4 regions of the Paenibacillus sp. FSL M7-1046 genome follow, and region 3 is predicted to be linked to each of the others. Evidence: riboswitches for the same ligand, from Rfam matches in the RefSeq annotation. Region 3 holds a riboswitch; each other region holds the start of a gene.
What was found. A riboswitch is a leader RNA that binds a small molecule or an ion and turns the genes downstream of it on or off. The one in region 3 is predicted to bind cyclic di-AMP.
Positions count from the first base shown of each region.

Region 1: another riboswitch for cyclic di-AMP. It lies ahead of NYE29_RS25855 (APC family permease); the one in region 3 lies ahead of NYE29_RS26555 (hypothetical protein).
Region 2: another riboswitch for cyclic di-AMP. It lies ahead of NYE29_RS09895 (3D domain-containing protein); the one in region 3 lies ahead of NYE29_RS26555 (hypothetical protein).
Region 4: another riboswitch for cyclic di-AMP. It lies ahead of NYE29_RS31585 (KamA family radical SAM protein); the one in region 3 lies ahead of NYE29_RS26555 (hypothetical protein).

Region 1 covers NZ_JBBOXB010000001.1:5,788,953-5,794,595, forward strand. The annotation lists gene NYE29_RS25845 (DsbA family protein) at 321-1,049, shown strand; gene NYE29_RS25850 (disulfide oxidoreductase) at 1,049-1,480, shown strand; cyclic di-AMP (ydaO/yuaA leader) riboswitch at 1,708-1,867, shown strand; gene NYE29_RS25855 (APC family permease) at 1,993-3,810, shown strand; gene NYE29_RS25860 (iron-hydroxamate ABC transporter substrate-binding protein) at 3,985-5,025, shown strand; gene NYE29_RS25865 (FecCD family ABC transporter permease) at 5,251-5,643, shown strand, end outside.
Region 2 covers NZ_JBBOXB010000001.1:2,281,700-2,287,342, reverse strand. The annotation lists gene NYE29_RS09905 (HD domain-containing protein) at 148-1,431, shown strand; gene NYE29_RS09900 (TatD family hydrolase) at 1,486-2,256, shown strand; cyclic di-AMP (ydaO/yuaA leader) riboswitch at 2,455-2,682, shown strand; gene NYE29_RS09895 (3D domain-containing protein) at 2,973-4,133, shown strand; gene rnmV (ribonuclease M5) at 4,286-4,837, shown strand; gene rsmA (16S rRNA (adenine(1518)-N(6)/adenine(1519)-N(6))-dimethyltransferase RsmA) at 4,834-5,643, shown strand, end outside.
Region 3 covers NZ_JBBOXB010000001.1:5,954,241-5,959,883, forward strand. The annotation lists gene NYE29_RS26540 (alkaline phosphatase family protein) at 1-967, opposite strand, end outside; gene NYE29_RS26545 (hypothetical protein) at 1,251-1,439, opposite strand; gene NYE29_RS26550 (flotillin family protein) at 1,569-2,990, opposite strand; gene NYE29_RS26555 (hypothetical protein) at 3,013-3,531, opposite strand; cyclic di-AMP (ydaO/yuaA leader) riboswitch at 3,717-3,904, opposite strand; gene NYE29_RS26560 (spore germination protein) at 4,223-5,643, shown strand, end outside.
Region 4 covers NZ_JBBOXB010000001.1:7,028,284-7,033,926, reverse strand. The annotation lists gene NYE29_RS31590 (helix-turn-helix transcriptional regulator) at 1-782, shown strand, start outside; gene NYE29_RS31585 (KamA family radical SAM protein) at 837-1,973, opposite strand; cyclic di-AMP (ydaO/yuaA leader) riboswitch at 2,105-2,243, opposite strand; gene NYE29_RS31580 (hypothetical protein) at 2,227-2,496, opposite strand; gene NYE29_RS31575 (HAD family hydrolase) at 2,665-3,345, shown strand; gene NYE29_RS31570 (mannitol-1-phosphate 5-dehydrogenase) at 3,432-4,640, shown strand; gene NYE29_RS31565 (MarR family winged helix-turn-helix transcriptional regulator) at 4,833-5,327, opposite strand.

The DNA of each region.
Region 1 (5,643 bases), 170 kb from region 3:
ATCCAATACCACAATTTAGCATTGGGAGACCGATTCGAGTCGTTTCTTGTCGGGTAAGAAAGTGTAATTAGCATCTTTGTACTCAGAATCATTTGATGATTGTCTCGCTGCTCATTCCAAACGTGGCTTCCTTTGTGCTGTTTCAACTGTTTAATAACCCGCGTACACACAGCAGAGTCTATCTTGGCTTAGTTGAAAACAAAGGCGGTGTGAGCTGAAGTTTGCTATGGAAGTTTGCCAAAGAGAGAACTTTAATTATATAATTTTAAATTATATGACTTTCATTACCCGGGTCCTGAGTGGACGGAAAGGAACTCTCTTTGAGCAAAAACAAACGAAACAGTGCCGCGGCTCCCCAACAGAGCAAGCAGGAAAAGCGCAGGGCAGAACAGGAAAAGCAGAAGCAAAAAACGAGAATTCTGATCTTCAGCACGGTAGCAGCAGTTATCATTATCTTTGTCGCTCTAATCATGCTGATTCCAAAAGGGAACTCTGACTTTAATTACAGCGAGATGCACAGACTTGGAAAAGAGGATGCTCCAGTCAAAATTGTTGAATTCGGGGATTATAAATGTCCGGCGTGTTCAGACTTTACCGGTACCATCAAACCTCAGCTTGTTGAAAAATACGTAACTCCGGGCAAAGCGGCCTTTTACTTCGTAAATATGGCCTTTATCGGACCGGATTCCGAAACAGCGTCATTAGCAGCTTTATCTGTCTATCATCAGAACAGTGAAGCTTTCTGGACCTATTATGACGCAATCTATGCTAATCAGGGCGATGAGAGCGAAGAGTGGGCGACCGCTGATTACCTGGTAAGCCTGGCGCAGAAAGAGAACCTGCCGATAGATTTTGACCTCTTGCGTAAAGACATTGAGGAACGCACCTATGAAAGTGAACTGCAGAGAGATATGAAGCTGGCCGAAGACAGCAAAGTGACCTCTACTCCTACTGTATTTGTTAATGGAGTCAAGGTAGACAAGGCCTTTGATATTGAAGCCATCGACTCGCAGGTGCAAATCGCCCTTGATTCGGCGGATGCCAAATGATGAAATTCTCTACCTTCTGCAGACGCCACTGCCTGTATCTGGCCTGGTTTGTTTCCGTAATTGCAGTAGCAGGAAGCTTGTATCTTAGTGAAGTGCTGCATTATGAACCCTGCAGGCTATGCTGGTTCCAGCGTATCTTTATGTATCCTCAGCTGATTCTGCTCGGAATTGCCACGTACCGGGGAGATAAACGCATCATTCCTTATGTGCTGCCTTTATGTCTGATAGGCGGGAGCATCTCCCTGTACCATTACGCAGAGCAGAAAATTCCTGCACTCAGTAAAATTTTGCCATGCAAAATTGGTGTACCCTGCAATGAGGATTATTTGAACTTTTTAGGGTTCATTACGGTACCTCTGCTTGCGTTGATTGCTTTTGCTCTAATCGCAATTTTGCTCTGGACCGGGCGCCAAGAAGAGCCAGCAGAATAAGAAAAGGCTAAGCAGAATTTAGAGCAAAAATATTTCCTTAATTTCTGTCACAATTAACATCCAAAACACTCAAAAATCACGGAACGCTGGGATAATGAAAGAGAATGAAAGATCCACTTATCCCCGATCTTGGATTTGAGCTTTTTGGATGTTTTTTCATTCTTTTTTCATTTTTTTCACCGCTTTACTGAAAAGCTATTGTAGACTATTATTAGTCCTTGTGAGAAGTTGAATATGCGCTGAATTTTCCGCAAGGAAAAACGGGGGAACCAAACTTGACGGCAACGTCAATGGGGTGAATCGGAGGCAGGTCAGTATGACCGGAACCGTAGGGCTACCACAGCCCGAATCCGCCAGCTAACCTCGTAAGCAAGGGTGGGATAATGAGCATGCGTAAGCATGCGGATCATTTCCGTATGCTTATTTTTGTGCCTGCATTTATGAAACCTGCCAATGAAAACGGCGCGCGGTATTACCGTTTCAACTCAACAAAGAGAGGAACTGTTACTACAATGGTAAGCAAGGTAAAACGACTATTGATCGGGCGTCCGATGAAGTCGAACGAACTCGATCATGAAAAGTTATCCAAGGTGAAAGCACTGGCTGTTCTGTCTTCCGATGCACTCTCGTCTGTGGCCTACGGAACGGAGCAAATTCTGATTGTACTGGTGGCCGCGGGCTTCACCGCCATCTGGTATTCATTGCCGATTGCATTAGCCGTATTGGGCCTGCTGGCCATCCTTATTTTTTCCTATCGCCAGACCATCTTTGCCTATCCGCAAGGCGGCGGAGCGTATATCGTGGCAAAAAGCAATCTGGGCGTTCCTACCGGCCTCTTGGCTGGCGGCTCTTTATTGGTAGATTACATTCTTACGGTTGCAGTTAGTGCTTCAGCGGGAACGGATGCGATCACATCGGCCTTTCCGAGTCTTCATAATCATACTGTCCTTATTGCAGTCTCCGTCATTCTGATCTTGACGATTATCAATCTCCGCGGGGTGACGGAGTCCGCTTCATTTATTGCCATCCCGGTGTATCTGTTCGTGGTCTCTATCTTTGTACTCATCATTGCCGGGGTGTACAAATATATTACAGGCGGCGCTCATGCCGAAATCCCGGAAATCGGTTCCGCCGTTTCCAATGTCAGCCTGTTCCTATTACTCAAAGCCTTCAGTTCCGGTTGTTCGGCACTGACCGGGGTAGAAGCGGTATCGAATGCCATTCCGAACTTCAAAGCTCCAGCGGAAAAAAACGCCGCCAAAACCTTGATGCTGATGGGAGGCATCCTCGGATTGATGTTCACCGGCATTACGCTGCTGGCATACTGGTATGGTATTACTCCTAATGAGAAATCCACCGTCGTGTCGCAAATTGCCGAATCTACGTTTGGCCGGGGCGGTTTGTACTTTTTCATCCAAGGGATAACGGCTGTCATCTTGTTCCTGGCGGCGAATACAGCTTACTCGGCGTTTCCGCTGCTCGCGTTCATGTTCGCCAAAGATAAATATTTGCCTCATGCCTTCATGGTCCGGGGAGACCGTCTGGGCTTCTCTAATGGTATTATCTTTCTCGGAGTATTATCGGCTGTGCTTGTAGCTGCTTTCCACGGAAATACAGAAGGGCTGATTCCGCTGTATGCAGTCGGGGTATTTATCCCTTTTACGCTGTCGCAGCTTGGCATGATGGTGCACTGGTTCAAAACGAAGCCGAAAGGCTGGCAGAATAAATTTGTAGTCAATACAATCGGTATGCTGACTACCCTGACGATTACGCTTATCTTTATCATTACCAAGTTTTCCAGCGTGTGGATGGCCTTCATCTTCCTGCCGGTTGTCATGTTCGTATTCCACCGCATTCACCGTCATTATATGAATATAGCTGATCAGCTTCGCATATGTCCTGCTACGGATAAACCGTTGATTAAAGGAAGTACCGTTGTTGTTCCTGTTGCGGGTGTGACACGCGCTGTGCTGCATTCGATCAGTTATGCGAAGTCGTTAACAGATAATGTGGTGGCAGTCTACGTTGGTTTTGATGAAGAGGAAATTCACAAGATGGAGCAGAAATGGGAGGAATGGAACCCGGGTGTACGCCTGATCGTGCTTCGTTCCCGTTACCGCAGCATTATCCGCCCACTGGTGAAATTTATCGATACCGTAGAGTGGAAGACCGCTACTACAGATCATATTACCGTATTGATTCCACAGTTCATTACCAAACATTGGTGGCAGGCGATCCTGCATAATCAGACCAGCCTGTTCATTCGTTCTTATCTAATGAATCAAAAAGATATAGTTGTAGCAACAGTGCCCTATCATTTGCACAAATAGGCAGATAAATATGGTTAGCAGAGGTTGTTTCCGTAGCTTGCGGAGGCAACCTTTTTTTATAGAACGAATAATTTTGTTGACAGAGATAATGAGAATCAATATCATTTAAAAAGTAAGGCGAAGGCCTCGGACACCTTTGACCATTAATGCTTGTAAATACAGGAGGGGTATTTAATGTTTTCGAACAATAAGAGATCAGGCAGCATGAAGCTGGCATTGATCGGATGTATGGCTATGACTTTGTTCTTGTCCGCTTGCGGCAATGGCAATAATGAGAATGCTGCAAATTCTGGAGCGGAAGCTACCGCTGCACCTGCACCTACGGCTACGGCTACTGCTGAAGCAACGGCAGCGCCAACGGAAACAACTGCGCCGGCTACAGAGAAAACGGTGACAGACGCCATGGGACATGAAGTCACGGTACCGGCTAATCCGCAGCGCGTACTTGCTTCTTATATGGAAGACTACCTGGTAACACTGGGCGTTACCCCGGTAGCGCAGTGGTCCGTGACAAACGGAACCCAGGAATATCTGATTGCTGATCTTAAAGATGTGCCAACCATCAGCTATGATCTTCCGCTGGAGGCTGTGACCAGCTTTGCCCCGGATTTCCACATTGTGCAGTCTGAGTCTAGTGTGCAGAACGGTCTGTATGACCAGTTGAACAAAATTGCACCTACTTATGTCCTTGGTGACAAGATTAGCAAAGACTGGCGCAAATCGCTGCTCAAAATCGGTGAGCTCCTGAACAAGAGCACTGAAGCTGAACAAGCCATTGCGGATTACGATCAAAAAGCAGCAGATGCAAAAGCCAAAATCAGCAGCTCCATTGGTGATGATTCGGTCGCCATTCTGTGGCTGGTGTCGAAGAACTTCTTTATAGTAGATGAAACACGCAGCAGTGGTGCTGTATTGTACGGGGATCTGGGTTTGAAGCAACCAAACCTGGTTACAGAAATCCCTGCGGCATCCAGAGCAACCTGGAATCCGATCACGCTGGAGAAATTGGCTGAACTGACCGCAGATCATATCTTCCTGGTGAACAGTGACAAGACCGAAGCCTCTGACATTCTTAACGGAGCAATCTGGAAGGGTATCCCTGCGGTTAAGGCTGGAAATGTTCATGAACTTAGCGAGGCAAGCAGCTGGCTGTACAGCGGAGCCATTGCCAACTCCAAAACCATTGATGATGTCTTGAGTTTTCTCGTGAAATAATCAGCCTTAACTGTGTGTAGAGAGAACTCTTCAGCGGTGGAGGGATGTGCAGGTTCTTGTATCTTGAGATACAAAGACCTGCACCTTTTTTTAGGACATTGACTTAATCGTTCACAGTGAAAGTGCGAGCTGTGAAAGCTTGTACATAATTCAGATATTTGCGATAATGAGAATGATAGTTGTTCTCATTACAACATTGAACTCATCCTATTAAGGGGAAGACTTATGGTGTCATCCACACGTTCTATAGCTAACAATACAAATCCGTCAGGAGATCAACCGCTGAAGACAAGGCCGGTTGCTGCGGTAGTTATTTTGATTTTCGGCCTTGCCGCTGTCGTCTTTGGTCTGGCACTTTCCGTTTCGGTGGGTGCCGCGGATATTAGACTGGTGACGGTATGGGAGGCAGTCTTCCGGTTTAATCCGGATCTGCAGCAGCATCAGATTATTCGGGAACTGCGGATTCCCCGTGCTTTGGCGGGAGCGCTGGTTGGTACTTGTTTCGCCGTCGCAGGAGCAATTATGCAGGGCATGACCCGCAATCCGCTGGCAGATTCCGGCTTGCTGGGTCTGAATGCCGGTGCCGGCGCAGGATTGGCGTTAGCTTTTGCTTTTGCG
Region 2 (5,643 bases), 3.7 Mb from region 3:
ACATAAATTTATACAAATGCAGATAAAATTAAATTGTCGATTTGTAAAACGTTAAAATGACATAGTTCGACAAAGTGCGACATTATTCATTATTATACTACCTATTACCTCTTATTTCTAATTATATTATTCGAAGGAGTTGAACACATGAAGCAACCGCTGACAGAAGAGAAGGTTTTCAAAGATCCGGTTCATAACTATATTCACGTGCAGGACACAATTATCTGGCGATTGATCAATACTAAGGAATTTCAGCGTCTGCGGCGCATCCGTCAGCTTGGCACCTCCTATCTAACCTTTCATGGTGCAGAGCATAGCCGATTTTCACATTCTCTTGGTGTCTACGAAATTACACGCCGTATCATTTCGCAGTTCGAGCGAAGCGGGTATAAGGATTGGATGCCGGAGGAGAGCCTGCTCACTCTATGTGCAGCGCTGCTGCATGATTTGGGGCATGGCCCGTTCTCCCATTCTATAGAAGAAGCCTTTGAAATGAACCATGAAGACTGGACCTGCCGGATCATTCTGGAGGACACGGAGATCACCGCGATTCTGCGGGATGTGGCAGAGGATTTTCCCGGCAAGGTAGCTTCGGTAATCTCCAAAACATATGAGCATGAAATTGTAGTCAACTTGGTTTCCGGCCCTCTGGATGCTGACCGCATGGATTATCTGCTCCGCGATGCATACTACACGGGAGTAAACTATGGGACGATCGATATTGACAGGATCCTAAGAATGCTGCGCCCGTACCATGGAAGAGTAGTGGTTAAGGAGTCAGGGATGCACGCTATCGAGGATTACTTAATGTCGCGCTATCAAATGTACTGGCAGGTATATTTTCACCCGGTCACACGCAGTTCCGAAATCATTTTGCGGCAAATTTTCCGCAGAGCCAAAGAGCTGTACCAGAGCGGTTATGAATTCCGGTTCATGATTGATCCTTTAGGTGATTTGTTCCGCGGAGAGGTTACGGTGGAGCAATATCTGCTGCTGGACGAAGCTATGATACAGACCGCCTTCATGCAGTGGACTTTGGAGAAGGATGAGTTGTTAAGCGACTTGTGCAGCCGGTTTATTCATCGTAAACTGTATAAATATGTAGAGATGGAGAACCTTGATTCCGAGACGATTGACGAAATACGCCGCAGCTTTGCCGTGGCAGGGCTAGATGCCGATTATGATCTGGAAATTGATTTTCCGACAGATTTGCCCTATGATGTGTTTCGTCCGGGACAAGGCTTTGACAGCAAGCAAATCCTGCTGCTTGACCGCCATGACAAACTGAGGGAGATCTCTGAAGTTTCAGATATCGTACGCTCCATCAGCGGAATTCACCGCGGCCGGTATCACCTGTATTTTCCACAGGATAAGCTGCAGAAAGCCCTTCCAATGCTGCCTTCTTCAATCGCAGAAATCTTTGCAAAGTAATCCAAAAATACTTGGAATTCATCATAGAAATTATGACAGAAAAGAGGATGTAACATGCAATTGTTCGACACGCACACCCATCTGGATGCTCCACAATTCGACGAGGACCGCGAAAAGGTAATCGCCAATGCGCTCGAGGCAGGAGTTACCAAAATGATTAATATTGGCTTTAACAGGGAAACAATCCCAACAACCATGAAGCTTGCTGAAACCTATGATTATATTTATGCAGCCGTCGGCTGGCATCCGCAGGATGCCATTGATATGAGGGACGGGGATCTCGAGTGGATCGCCTCACTGTGCAGTCATAAAAAAGTAGTCGCCATCGGAGAAATTGGGTTGGATTACTATTGGGATACCTCTCCCAAAGAGGTACAGCATGAAGTGTTCCGCAAACAAATCGGACTAGCCCGTGAGCTGAAAATGCCGATTTGTATTCATAACCGTGATGCTCATGAGGATGTGGTGCGGATTCTCCGTGAAGAGAAGGCTGATGAAATAGGCGGGGTGATGCACTCCTTCTCCGGCAGCTGGGAAATAGCCAAAATGTGCCTGGATTTAGGCTTTCACCTGTCCTTCGGCGGACCGATTACATTCAAGAATGCCAGAGTGCCAAAAGAGGTGCTGGCCCAGACTCCGCTGGACCGGCTGCTGATTGAAACGGACTCGCCTTATTTGACACCGCACCCTTTCCGGGGCAAGCGAAATGAGAGCGCACATGTGAGATTAGTAGCAGAGGCTGCCGCGGAAATAAAAGGGATTGATTTACAGAAATTGGCGGAAATTACGTATGCGAACGCACTGGAACGATTTGGGATTGTCTGAAATCGGGAGTAAAAGCGGTGAAAAATGAAGTATAGCCGATATATTAAACTTTTTTAATTTAAAAACGGCTGAATATTACAATATTTTAATCATTTTTTTGCGTAAACGTGGTTGAATCGTCCTTTACAACATGCATCAAAACAGGATATCATCTTTTCAGTGCAGTGAGCTGTTGTTACTGTGACAGTCACTGAATCATGGATCGTCTCGCTGAGTCTCCGTATGGAGAACGGGGGAACCAATAATGCCTGCCGCATGTCCGTACATAGAGTACAACACAGAAATGCCGCAGAATTTATTTGATTTCTTCACGTGGTCTTTGGGGTGAATTTGAGGGCAACCGCCGTGAGCGGGTGACCTAAGATAGGGCGTCTCTCTTATGCCCGAACCCGACAGCTAACCCCGTAAGCGCAAGTAAGAGAGGAAACCTCGTGCATAAACATTCCCGCGTATTCTGACATCCGGAGAAGCCACGAAAGAGTCCTCTGTGAACTCTTTTTTGGGCTTTTTTTGTTTTGAATAATGCGAATGTTCCCAGCATACTGTTGTATAACAGGTATCTGGAGTAATTATGCCGGGCAGGCGATCCATGAGCAGGAAACGCTGAAGCAATGCGGGCGTATCCTGTTGCAATCTCAAACCTAGTTTCGTCAGCAATCATACAGTCACCTTGATATACAACTTGACGACGGGGCTATGTAAGGAGGATGGAGAGAGTGGGCGTATTCCAACCAGAAGTATCCCATGATTCGCAATCATCCAGCAGGTCTTTCGCATTACGGTGGAAGCAAGTGAATCCTCGCTTACTTTCGCTTGCAGGTGCGGTATCAATCGTTATCGCGCTGCTCATTCTGCTGTACGTACACGGTCAGAGCAAGAAAGAGATATTTTTAGTAATAGACGGGAAAGCACAGACGCTGGAAACGCGCGAAGCGCTGCTCAGTGATGTGCTGGCTAAGGAACAAATTTCGCTGCAGCCGCATGATGAATTATCTATTGGCCTTAGTGATGAGATACAGGACGGCGACCGTGTCGTGATCAATCGTGCGCAGAAGTTTAGTCTCACTGCGGATGGAGCAACAAAAACGCTGTACACCACCGAAGACACTATCGGTGACGCCATTAGCAAACTGGGTTTAAGCCTGAAAAGCAATGACAAGATATATCCTTCGCTTGACACCACAGTATCGGCCGGCATGGGAATTAAAATTGTCCGCATCAACAAGCAGATTGTAGAGCGGAAGCAAAATTTGCCATTCCAGGTCATTAAGACCTCAGATCCTTCCCTGAACAAGGGAACCGTAAAAGTGGCACAGTTAGGCGCACCAGGCGTCATGGTCCAGCATATCGAGAAGGTCTACCAAGATGGAGAACTGGTCTCTATGCGCATGATTGGCAAGGAAGTACAGACGGTTACCAAACATAAAATTGTTTATGTTGGTACGAAGCCCCTGCCAAAGCCCGTTGTAGCTGCTGTGACAACTTCCAAAAAAAGTACAGCATCCAAAACAACCAAAGTTTCCGCAAAAAGCAGTAACGTCGTGCACAAGGCAGGCGTAGATTTCCAATACAAGAAGATGATCAAAAATGTGTCGATGACAGCCTATTCTTCGGAAGAGCCAGGCATTGGGACCCGCACGGCTTCTGGCACACGCGTAACAGAAGGCCGGACAATAGCTGTGGACCCGAATGTAATTCCTATCGGCTGGTGGGTGTACATTGAGGGATTAGGGTTTCGCCGAGCAGAGGATACCGGCGGTGCCATCAAAGGCAACAAGTTGGATGTTTATTACGATTCACTGAGCCATGCCCGTAATTTCGGCCGCAAGTCCCGGACCATTTATGTGATCGGTCCAGTGAAGCCGGAGCTGAATTAACGAGGTCTGTTTTTGCAAATTAACGGTTTATAAGCTATAGTGAGGGTAGCACTGACAGAACGGGCTGCCGCTCATCACTTATACATTCTTTAGCCAAAAAGAAGGGGAGCGAATCCTCTTCTTTTTGTGTTTTACAGGAAGGAGCAACGTGTATGATTAAGGAATTAATTGTGGTGGAAGGCAAGAGTGATACGGTTGCCGTCAAGCGGGCGGTGGAGGCCGATACGATAGAGACTGGCGGTTCAGCGGTAGACCGCAAGGTTATCGCCAAGATAGCCCTGGCAATGGAACGCAGAGGCGTGATCATCCTTACGGATCCCGATCATGCCGGCGAACGCATCCGCAAGATTGTCTCCTCCAAGGTGCCAGGCTGCAAGCATGCATTCATCCCGGAGAAGGATGCTACACGCAAAGGGGATATCGGTGTTGAGAATGCATCACCGGAAGCGATCCGTCATGCGCTGCAGCATGTACATACCTCCTTTGAAGGGGCCCCTGCCCTAATTGGGCTGGAGGATCTTATGGCGGCGGGCATGCTGGTGCATCCGCGAGCGGCTGAGCGCAGGATGGCGCTGGGCAACGTGCTTGGCATCGGGTATTGCAACGGCAAACAGCTATACAAGCGGCTGGCTATGTTTGGCATCACGCGGGAAGAATTCTCCGGAGCTCTCGCACAAATTGATCAGGGAGGCATTACTTCATGAGTGGCAATAACAAGATCTCATCGCCAGTACGGACCAAAGAAATTATTCAGCGCTACGGTTTTTCGTTCAAAAAAAGTCTGGGACAGAACTTTCTGATCGACCAGAATATCCTTGATAAAATAGTGGACGCAGCAGAATTAACCGACTCTTCGGGCGCCCTGGAGATTGGTCCGGGTATCGGGGCGCTTACTGAACGGCTGGCCATGGCTGCGGGTGCGGTGACTGCTGTAGAGATCGACCGCAGACTAATTCCGATTCTCCGGGATGTATTGTCTCCGTACCCGCATGTCAAAATCCGCAATGATGATGTGCTGAAGGTAAACCTGCAGGAACTCTTCACAGAGGATTTTGCAACCGTCGACAAAGTAAGTGTGGTTGCCAACCTGCCGTATTATGTGACAACCCCTATACTGATGAAACTGCTGGAGGAGAAACTTCCGCTGGATAATATCGTGGTAATGATCCAGAAGGAGGTTGCTGAGCGTATGGCGGCCTCTCCGGGCGGCAAAGAATATGGAAGCCTCAGCATAGCCGTGCAATACTACAGTGAGCCTGAGCTGGTCTGTATTGTGCCGCGTACGGTCTTCATCCCGCAGCCAAATGTGGAATCTGCTGTAATCCGGCTGAAGGTCAGAGAACGTCCGCCGGTTGATGTGGCTGATGAGAAGCATTTCTTTGAGGTGGTCCAGGCTTCCTTCACCCAGCGGCGCAAGACAATTGCAAACAATCTCAAGGCCCGCTTCTTCCCGGGAGAAGGCCGTGAGCGCCTGGAGGCGCTGCTGGCTGAGGCTGGCATAGAGCCAACC
Region 3 (5,643 bases):
TATCTTGGACAGGCAAGATTTTGGTCATCCCACTATCTCCAACAATAATAAAAACCGCCTTGTCCAAAGCTTCCTCCGGCGAACCAAAGCTTTGCAATAATGATTCGAGCTGTCTATCTACTTCCTTGACTCCTTTTAACTCTGAAGGACCCTTTTTATGAATTTTTTGATCCAAATCAGGTAGATAAACATACAAAAAATCCGGTAATTTATTTGCCTTTATTAGATATTGGGCGGTTTCAACGGAATGTTGATTGTTAAAACCGATGCGACGGGTTAAACCGTCAGGCAGTTTTTGAATGCCTTCAAGCGGATCTGACAATGAACCCAGCGTTAAAAAATCGGGGCCCTTTACAGGAATTGTTTTAGGTAATGAAGTAGGACCTTGAATCCAGAGAGGAATGGATAAAGTATGATCAACGGTGCCCCGGTATATCAAACCGTTAATACTGCCGGATTTCATCCCGCTTCGGGCCAAGTCTTCGTAAATGGTGGGCATGTTTCGGTTTAAGTGACGGTCGTTCAAGTTGACTAACGCATCAACCAATACACTGTCAGCACCAAGTTTGATGATCTCCATCGGTCCGGTACCATAATTGATAAGTTTTTTTTCCTTCGCCGAATACCATGTCAAACCAGGCACATGATGTACATCCGGATATGTTCCTGTAATCAGAGAACTGTCAATCGTCACTGACATGGTAGGAAAAGAACTGACAAGGTTTTTAAAATATTGGCCGTGTTTGATCAGAAATTGTATAGTGGGTAGTTGCTCTATGCCTTTATCAATTGCTTGAGCCATTAATGAATCGATCACCAGTAAAACGACTTTCTTTGTGTTTTCACCGTTTATGGATTTCACTCGGACTAAATCTTGTTCTTTATGTCTCAATTCCTGACTTTTGCATCCCGAAGTTACAATTAATATAAAGATCATCAGCAGAAATAGACTCTTTTTTTGTCGCATGAATGAAGATCACCAACCTATCCATAATGTGCGTATTATGTGTATGTTGTTCCATAAACAATCTTTTATACATAAGAAATTCCAGTTATATAGAATAAGAATGATTTATGATTAGACATCCATTAATGCGGAATAGTACCAAGTTTTGTCCTTTGCTCGGGACAAGAACTTGATACCTTAAAAAAACAAAAAAAGCCGCCAAGTTAGCGACTTTGAATGGTACTATGTTCTTGTCCTTCGACACGGACATTTTTACATTTCTCGGAGAAGATTTTTCTTCAGATCAATCACGTTTGTTCTCAACAGATTTCATACGGTTCTGATCGTCAGGCACCCGGTCAATACTGAATTCCTGGCCTGCTTCTAACTCACCATGGCCGCAAACACTTCGGGAGAAATTTGTGAACTGCCTTTTTTGCTCATCCATCTCGTGTTTTCGCTTAAGCAGCTCCTGCGGATCCTGATTTGTCATAATCTTAACCTCCTAGGAAATCAAAATAAGTCTCCAAACATGGAATCATGCTGTTTATTCGCACTACAGAAGTTTTCCATAATAGAGCGTTGCTTATGCAAGGAATTCAATATCCCAGCTTGTATAGAACTATTGCTCTTTATCCCGGCCGAGCAGCCCGCTGAGAGCCTCTGTCACGTTCATACCGGTAAGCGACTGCGTCAATTCAGGAATCTGGGCCATGATTTTGGCGATATCGCCGGTAATTTTGTTCACGCCGGAGGATGCTCCATCCTGGGAAATCACTGTAATCTTATCGACCTTGGCCAGCGGGGAAGCGATTTTGTCAGCCAGCTCTGGCAGAACCTTCAAGAATTCCACTATAAGTGCGGCTTGCGTGAACTGTTTGTACGCTTCAGCTTTCTTCTCCAGTGCCCCCGCTTCCGCCGCTCCGGCCAGTTGAACAATTTCTGCGTTGGCTTTCCCCTTCGCCAGCTCTGCTTCCGCTGTTGCCAGCCCCCGTTTGGTCATTGTGGCCGCCTCTGCTTCCGCCTCAAGAATTTTCCGCTGCTTGGCTGCTTCCGCTCTCATGATCGTAGCCTGGTTCTCCGCCTCAGCAGGCTTAATCACCGTTGCCTCCAGCTCCTTCTGTTTCAGCTCAACTTCGATTTCCCGGACGGTCCGGTTGGCCTCCGCTTCCATCTGCGTGATCTTGACCTGTTCGGTAACCAGCGACTGCTTGATTTTGTTCTGCTGCAACTCGTACGCAAGATCCGCTTGTGCTTTTTTCACTTCAGTCTCCAGTTTAAAGTCCGCCTGCTTAATGTTCAAATCCTTCTCGAACAGAGATTCCTTGGCGCGGGCGGCGGTTCCCGCTTCAATGGTGGCCTGATGCGCATTGGCTTTGGCAATGGAGGATTCTTTCTCTGCTTCGGCTTGCTTGATCTGAATGTCGCGTTCCGCTTCCGCCTTGGCGATGCTGGCATCGCGGCGGATGCGCTCAATTTCCGGAACTCCCATGTTGTCGATATACCCTTTGTCGTCAGTAATTTTCTTAATGGTGAAGCTGACCACCTCAAGCCCCATCTTGTCGAGGTCTTCCGAGCAGGTTTCCCGCATCTTGCTGTTGATTTCGTCAGGTGTCTTTAGAATGGATTCCACCGTTAATTGTCCGATCAAGCCGCGCAGATGGCCTTCCACCGAATGCAGGATAATCGTCTCGCGGTCTTCTTCCGGCCTGTCGATAAACTGCTCACTGGCAGTCAGAATAGCGGTAGGATCGCTTTTAATCTTAATTTGGGCAACCGCCTCTAGGTTGAGCTTGATGCCCTGCCGGGAGAACATCGCCTGCGCCGGGATGACATCGAAGCTCATCAGCATCATGGAGATGGTCTTATTGTTTTGGAAGCCGGGAATGACGAACGTCCCGCCACCCTGAACCACTCTTTTTCCGCCGAGGCCGAATACAATCATCGCCTGATTGGGCGGTACCTTTTTATAAGCGTTCACGATACTGAACAAAGCCAGCAGGATAACAACAACAATTGCCGAGATTAAATAAAGAATAACCATTCGGTTCGACACTCCCCGTTATTTATAATTGTTCGTTTTCCCTCTCGAAGAGGGTGACTACCGCCATTCCTTTATCCACCTTCAAAATAATCACCCTGTCACCCTTGACGAGCTGCTGGCCGGTTTCTGCCCGCACACCAATAGAACGCATCGTTCCATGCAGCACATATTTCATTTCTCCAACTGCTCCATCCACAGCTGAAATACTGATGTACCCGAGTTGTCCCGCCTGCTCATAATCCATTTTATTCATGCTACTGTCATACCGAGTCATCACCCGGGCCAACACCGCATACATCAGACAGCCCAGCAGCAAGGCAAGCACGGTGCAGATCAGCACCACTGCTAGCATATTCATTCCGCTGAACCGGGTAAGCACATAACCACTGCCGCCCCAAACCGTGACAAACACCATCAGAGGGAGTATGGGCATAAAGCCCGGACCACCAGCTTCGCCACCTCCCACATGAAGATGACCGGCCAGGCCATGCCCATGAAATCCGCCGCTGAGGAGAAGCAGCAATCCAACCCAGAAGCACACGATAAATACAGTAACGATAACAATCCCCCCTTGAAAGCAATTTAGATAGTGCCCAATGACTCTTATTATCGTTGTTATAGGATTTCTAAACACTTATACAGATCATCTTTCCTTTCTGCATGCGCAGCAAAAAGACCACAGAAGCGTCAGGGCTCTCCGTGGTCGGTTAATCGATCATGGCGCTCATCCTCTCTCTTCGAGGCTTACGGGGTTAGCTGACGGATTCGGGCAGCGAGATTGCCCTACCTTGTAAGAAGCGGCTTTTCAGCACGCAGCAAGGATTCACCCCAAGTGAGCGGCAGCTATCTGAGCAAAAGCCGCATTCACCATTGGTTCCCCCGTTCCCATTATCGGAATTCAGCCATTTGAGAACAGTTAAAATATATTCGGTTGTTGATTTGAATCTTACGCCTGTGACCATTTAATGTAAAACGTTGCGGATGGCAAAAGAAGCTTAAAATGCCACCACTTCACGAATGAAGGCGCATTCTTTGGTGTTGCTCTTAAGCGGTCGATGATTTGCTCATTTTTGCTCCGCTTCATGTCCTAGGAAAACAAAACAGAAACGTATGCTGCTCAACATCATCTGCCGTACTCATCTGTATCACACATTAAAGTTCCTGTCAGGAATATTCTGCAAATCATTCGGGAACGTTAAAAGCAAAATTAATCGAAAGTTGAGCGCCTTATTATGACTAACCAAACTCAGACCTCATTTCCTTCTGTAAATCAAAATTCCGATTACATCGAAGCCGCACTGTTCCATACAAGTGACCTCAAAAAAAGAAGCTTATCCTTTCAGGGAAAGGAAGGAATGGTCTTTTATCTGGACTCTCTCACTGATACGGAATTGATTGAACGAAACGTGATTGTTCCTTTTAGCCGTAATCAGGACAAAGACCTCTCTGAGCTTTTCACGACCCTTAGTTTCAATTTGGAAACACAACTAAACCAAGGCATTCAGGGACTTCTTGAAGGAAGCTGTCTTTATTTTTTAGAAGGAATGTCTGAATTTTATGTCCTCTTCACTCCTGCCAAATACGAACGAAGCATTAGCGAGCCTGAGAATGAAGGGGTTATTCGGGGAGCTCATAACGGTTTTATTGAACAAATGAAGGTTAACTTATACCTGATCCGGAAACAAATAGCATCCCCAAACCTTATTGTCCGCTACTTCACACTTGGGAAATTCGCCCCCAAACAGGTAGGCTTAGTATATATGGAGAACATCGCCAACCCAGAATTGATAAAAATTGTAGAATCAAGAATAAAGAAGATTTCGATCGATTGGGTAATCTCCACTGGCTTTATTCAGGAATTAACGGAGGATAACTCCTTCTCCATATTTCCACAACTAATAAATACGGAGCGTCCGGACCATACCTCATCCTATTTACTGGACGGATATGTCGCCATACTGCTGGATGGGGACCCTACAGCTCTGATTTTGCCGGCGAGCTTTTTCAGCTTTTATCAGACACCGGATGACTATAACAATCGATGGATGATCGCTTCTTTTGTCCGGTTTATCCGTCTGATCGGCTTTGTAACAGCATTTCAGTTGCCTGCGCTCTACATTGCCACCGTTTCTTTCCACTCCAATGTCCTTCCCTTGCAATTGTTCTTTTCGATTCAAGGTTTATTGACCCGGGTCCCTTTTCCTCCGCTAATTGAAGCGATGCTGCTTGAACTTATATTCGAATTGCTGCGGGAAGCAGGACTTCGTCTGCCCAGCCGTGTAGGTCAAACTATTGGGATTGTTGGGGGGTTGGTTATCGGGGATGCAATTGTTAAGGCAGGATTGGTTTCTTATTCGATGATCATTGTTGTAGCGTTGACTGCCATTGCATCTTTTCTTATCCCTTCCAACGAAATGAGCTCTGCTATCCGGTTTATGCGGTTTCCATTGATGATTGCTGCCTCATTATTCGGATATATTGGGATATCATTTGGGTTAACACTCATTTTCATACATTTATGCAAGCTAGAATCTTTTGGGCAACCCTACCTTAGACCCTTAAGTCCGTTAAATTTTCAAGGCCTGAAAGATACCTTCGTACGCTTTCCAATTTGGTCCATCCGAAAGAGTACAAGCAACCCAAAAACGGATAA
Region 4 (5,643 bases), 1.1 Mb from region 3:
GCGTAACGGAAGGGCAGCCCGGGCGGAGTGAACGTTACCGCAACGTACTCCAGCCTGCGGGCCTGGGAGACGAGCTCCGGGCTGCGCTGGTTGAAGGCGGTGGCTGCTGGGGGTTCTTAACCTTGTTCCGGTCACAGCACGAACCTCCTTTTCAGGAGCGGGAGTGTGCGGTGATATCATCTGTTGTTCCGCTGATTGCCGGCGCACTCCGCAGCTATGCCTCCGAGCCCCCTCTGGGACGGATGGATAGCGCACCGGAGGACAGTGGAATCATGATTCTGACGGACCAGCTGCTTCCGGTCAGCGCGAATAGTGCGGCTCAATATTGGATGAACCGTCTGCAACAGCTGGAACGTTTGGATCACGGAGTTCTTCCCCGGCCGGTCAACGCCGTATGCCTGCGGGCACTTGGCGAGAATACGGAACCAGGAGGGTTGCCTTCCAAGGCGAAATTATGCCTGCGTGTCGAGGATGGGGCATACTTGACAGTTACGGCCAGCAGGCTTGAAGGAAGCGGCGGGAAGACGGAGCTGGCCGTTGCCTTTGTCTATGCCAAGTCCTCGGAGATCTTCCGGCTGCTGGCCGATGCCTGCCAGCTGACCGCCAGGGAGAAGCAGCTGGCCGAGATGCTGTCCCGGGGATTATCTACCAAGGAGCTGGCGGAGTCGCTGCATATTTCTGCGTACACCGTACAGGATCACCTGAAATCGATCTTCTCCAAGACCGGCGTATCCAGCCGGAGAGCACTCATCAGCAAGCTGTTCTCACAGGGGATGGAATAGCCGGTAAGCACGCTAAACAGTCCCGATGCTGATACAAGGGGACTGTGCTGGCTTTTATAGGAGCTGCGGGATCTGGGAAGTGTAAGCAGGATGGGTCCAGTGCTTCTCGCTGCCGGGAAGATCATCGAACCATTCTGCATCCGGTGGACATTCCAGGATCATAAATTTGCCGTACTCCTGCGCTCTGGACTGATGGTATTTCAGATAGGCCATGCCGTCTTCAATCGCCAGTATCTCGATTTTGCCGGAGGAGTGGCTCATGGATAGACGGACTCTTTTACCCAGACCTGAGGTTCTGGCCTTGGCTTCCTCAACAATGTTGTAGACACGCTCCAGCGGCAGAACGAACTCGCGGTTGCCGGCAATGGGCCGGTTCACGAAGAAATAATAGGGAGTGACTCCGGCCCAGGACAGCCGGTCGAGCAGTTCTCCGAGTACCGCCGGATCATCGTTGATGCCTTTCAGCACCGGCGTTTGATTAACCACGATTGCCCCGGCATTATGAAGTGCTCTGAATGCTTGTTTGGCTTCGGGCGTAATTTCCCGGGGATGATTAATATGCGCCATGACGTAAATGCGTTTGTCCTCCGATGAATAGGTACGGATTAGTTCCAGCAGTTCTTCGTCCTGATAAATGCGCATGGGATTAAATACGGGGATTTTGGAGCCCAGCCGGATAATCTTCACATGGTCAATGGATCTCAGACTTTCGATGATGAAGCGCAGCTTGGAGGTAGAGAGAATCAGGCTGTCTCCGCCGGTAAGCAGCACATTATTGATCTCAGGATGATTCCTGATGTATTCCAAGCCCGGAGCCACATCGGTTTGTGCTTCCTTCACATCATTGCGGAACAGGCGCTTGCGGAAGCAGTAGCGGCAGTAAGCTCCACACACCTCGGAGACAATCAGAAGGGCTGTTGTTCTGTATTTGTGCTGACATCCCGGCACTACATAATTCATTCCCTCATCGGATGCATCCCAGCAGCCGTACTCCGCAAGTTCACCTTCACTTGGAATGACGAGCCTGCGGATCGGATCACCCGGGTCGTCCCAGTCGATCAGCGACAGATAATAGTCATTGACCCGAAAGGCGAATTTGCCGGTGATCTCCTTCAGCTTTTCTTTCTCCGTTTCAGACAGCATGGCAACCTTGCTGATATCCGTTATGTACCTTATCTTTTGCACTTGCATCTCTCCTTGGTCTCATAGTGTGAGAAGTAAGGGAGCCTTGAGGTCGATAGCCAAACTGCTGCCAGCAGGGTCATGTGAATACAAAAAAGAGACCCTTAGCAAGGGTCTCTGGTTATGAATATACCTAAAAAAGCAGACCCATCCACTACTGACGAGGTTAGCTGACGGACTCGGGTAAGATGGTACCCTACATTCTGTGAATGATTCGCCCCAAAAGACTGGTTCCCCCGCTTTCCTGCCCAAAGGCTGGAAATTAAGCGTAGATAAAGTATAACCCGGAAAGTTTTGAAAAGTCAAAGCAAAACTTGCCAGCGGCAAGGCATACGGGACCAAGCCCAATCAGCAGAGTAGAAATTTTTTTTGTTGAGGGGTTGCCGGTCTTCTTGAAATGCATCATACGCAGAGTCCCGGCCGCAAGACATAGAAACACGAAATCCTTTGCACAGAAAGGTTTTTTTGGTGCAAACAGGAGCGACCGGGAAAGCGTTTTTTTAGGTTTGTCCCCGGTTTCGTTTTTGTGCAATTGTAACCGTACTCATGTGATGGAAGATAAGCTGCCCCGGTTGACGCGGGCAGAAAACCTTTGTTATGGTTTTTACAGACAGACGCCAGCCGGAAGCATTTTTGGAGGCGAATTGCACGCTTTTGTGTGAGCTTAGCTTACCGGACTACTGCGAGGGAGATGGTTGATTTGATCAAAGGGATTATATTTGATTTTGACGGAACGATTATCGACACGGAAACAGCTTGGTACACCGCTTTTAGCGAAGCCTATGGAGAGCATGGGGTAGACCTGTCGCTGGAACAGTATTCTACTTGCATAGGCACCAGCCTTAACAGTTTTAATCCCTACGAATATTTGATGACTGACCTTAAGCTGCCTATCGACCGGATGGCATTCAGAATAGCGGTCCAGCAGAGGCACAGCAAGCTGATGGAGCTGGAACAGATGCGGCCGGGAATTCAGCAATATCTGGATGCTGCCAAGGACGCCGGACTGCGGATTGGCCTTGCTTCCAGCTCCTCTATGGACTGGGTGGAACGGCATTTGGAGCTGCTGGGCATACGCGATTATTTCGAGAGCATCCGCACCTCCGATCATGTGGAGAAGGTGAAGCCTGATCCGGAGTTGTATAACCAGGTCATGTCCTCTCTTGACATTAAACCACATGAGGCAGTCGCTATTGAGGATTCGCCAAACGGCGCAAGAGCTGCAGCTGCTGCTGGAATGTTCTGTGTGGTGATCCCGAATGCCATTACCCGCTTTCTTGAATTTGATATGCCGCATCACCAGACCGAAAGCCTGAGTCTTTTGGACTTCGATCACGTAGTTTCCCGGAGTTGCTTCGAAATCTCTGGTGTGCAGGTATAAAACACTACAGTGTACTAATTTCTGCGTATAACAACTATAATTTGTGAAATTATAAAGAGTTGAAATTACTTAAGGGGGACACCGATTTGAGAGCCGTACATTTTGGAGCGGGCAATATTGGCCGGGGATTTATCGGTCCAGTGCTGTCAGACTCCGGTTATGAGGTTTGTTTTGTCGGAAGAAATAGGCTGAAAATCGCTCAGCTGCAGGAACGGGGGCGCTATCCTGTTACCCTTGCCAATGATGAGCGGGACCGCTTTATTGTGGAGAATGTAACCGCCCTTCATCTGAAGGACCAGGAACAGGTGGCCCAAGCTGTAGCAGAGGCTGAGATCGTGACGACAGCGGTCGGGCTAACAGCGCTGAAGGACATTGCCGGAGCCATCGCGCAGGGTATTGAGAACAGGCTAAACAGCAACGCCTATCCGAAGCCGCTTCATATTATTGCCTGCGAGAATGGCGTAGGGAGCAGCCAAAAGCTTAAAAATCTGGTCTACCGCCATTTAAAGCAGCCTTTAAAGGGGCGTGCAGACCGCTGTGTCGCCTTCCCCGATGTTATGGTGGATCGCATCGTTCCAGTACAGACGCATAAAGATCCGCTGGAAATCGTAGTGGAGCCGTTCAGTGAATGGGTCATTCCCCGCAGCGAATTAATCGCTGATTATACGGAAATCAAAGGCGTCCATTATGTAGACTCCCTCGATTCCTATCTTGAACGGAAGCTGTTTACGGTGAATACCGGGCATTGCAGCGCAGCGTATTTTGGTTACCTGGAGGGCTGCTCCAGCATTCAGGAGGCGATGTCCGACCCCGGAATTAAGGACCGTGTCCGCGGAGTGCTGCAGGAGACCGGCGCGTTGCTGGTCCATTTATACGGTTTTGATCCTGCGGCGCACGACAGATATATCCATAAGATCATGGACCGGTTCATCAACCCGAACTTCAACGATAAAATATCGCGCGTAGCCCGTTCCCCGCTTCGCAAGCTTTCACCAAACGACCGGCTGCTGCGGCCTGCTATGCTTGCCCATGAGCTTGGTCTAGAGACCTCGTATCTGGTGTCGGCCATTACTTCCGCACTTCTCTATGGCGACCCTAATGATCAGGAAGCTGTGCTTCTCCAGGAAGAAATTCGGACTGCCGGTTTAAGCGCAGTGCTTGCCTCCCGGTTAGGGGTTCCGGCCGAACATCCGCTTCACGGCGAAATCCTCAAGGCATACCGGAGAGCCTGCTTGAGACATCCTCATCTGGCCAGCAGCGGCTTTGAATCCATGGTTCAAATTCTACGCGGCTAAGCTGTCCAAAAATTCGCATATCAACGGCAGACCGAGTCATAATGCTTATGCCGGCCTGCCGTTTTAATAAGCAAAGATGGCTTTTGCAGCAATCCCGCATGTGAAAAGAGGACGATATCCCGGGCCATTCGACCGCTGGATATCGTCCTTTTGAAGACGGCAAAGCCGTTTCCGCTTGTGGCAGCAGAGGATTCAGGAAGAGGGCTTGCTGAGTGTAGCAGAGCTAAGCTGATAAATCTGGTCTTCCAGAACCGTACTTGCCTTGCCCAAAAATTGTGTGATGAGTTCAAGCTCTTCTGCCGTATACGAGGAAGCAAGGTTCAGCATTTCTGAGTGAAGCTTGAGGTAGGTGCTGCTTACCTCTTCCTTATTCTCATACAACGGGACAATAATCACTTTGCGGCGGTCATTGGGATCATTTTGCCTGCGGACATATCCGCTTTTTTCAAGCCGGTCAATTAATGCAGTAACGCTGCCTGTGGTCAGCCCGGTCAGTTTGGACAGTTCCCCGGCCGTAATCGGACCTTTCTCACGCAGAATGTCTACGGATAAAAAATCATTATTGTATAACCCGAGGGAAGCGGCTACGTTTTGCTGATAGATTACCGTTCGGGTTCCCAGTCCACGCATGAGTAGGGTGAGTTGTTCCTGCAGCTCCGTAGGTTGATCTTGTTCATGACTTGACATAAGACAACCCTCCTTCTGGAATGTTAATATCTCGATGGGCTAGATATTACAATCTTAAAATATTTGATGGCACGTAATAAATTAATTTTATTCTATCGAAACCGTTGATATTTTGCAAAATAAGTTCAAAATAGTGTGGACCACAGTGATTGGAACAACAGTCCGGTCGCGGAGCATTCGCACCAAGTACTCATGTCTATCCTGTTCACCAAACGAGGGGTGTCCCAAGCAGCCATTTCATGGCTAAAGGGACGTCTCTTTTTGTTTGGTGAAATTAATCAACTATATCAGTTGAACTGAAGAACTACCTAAATAG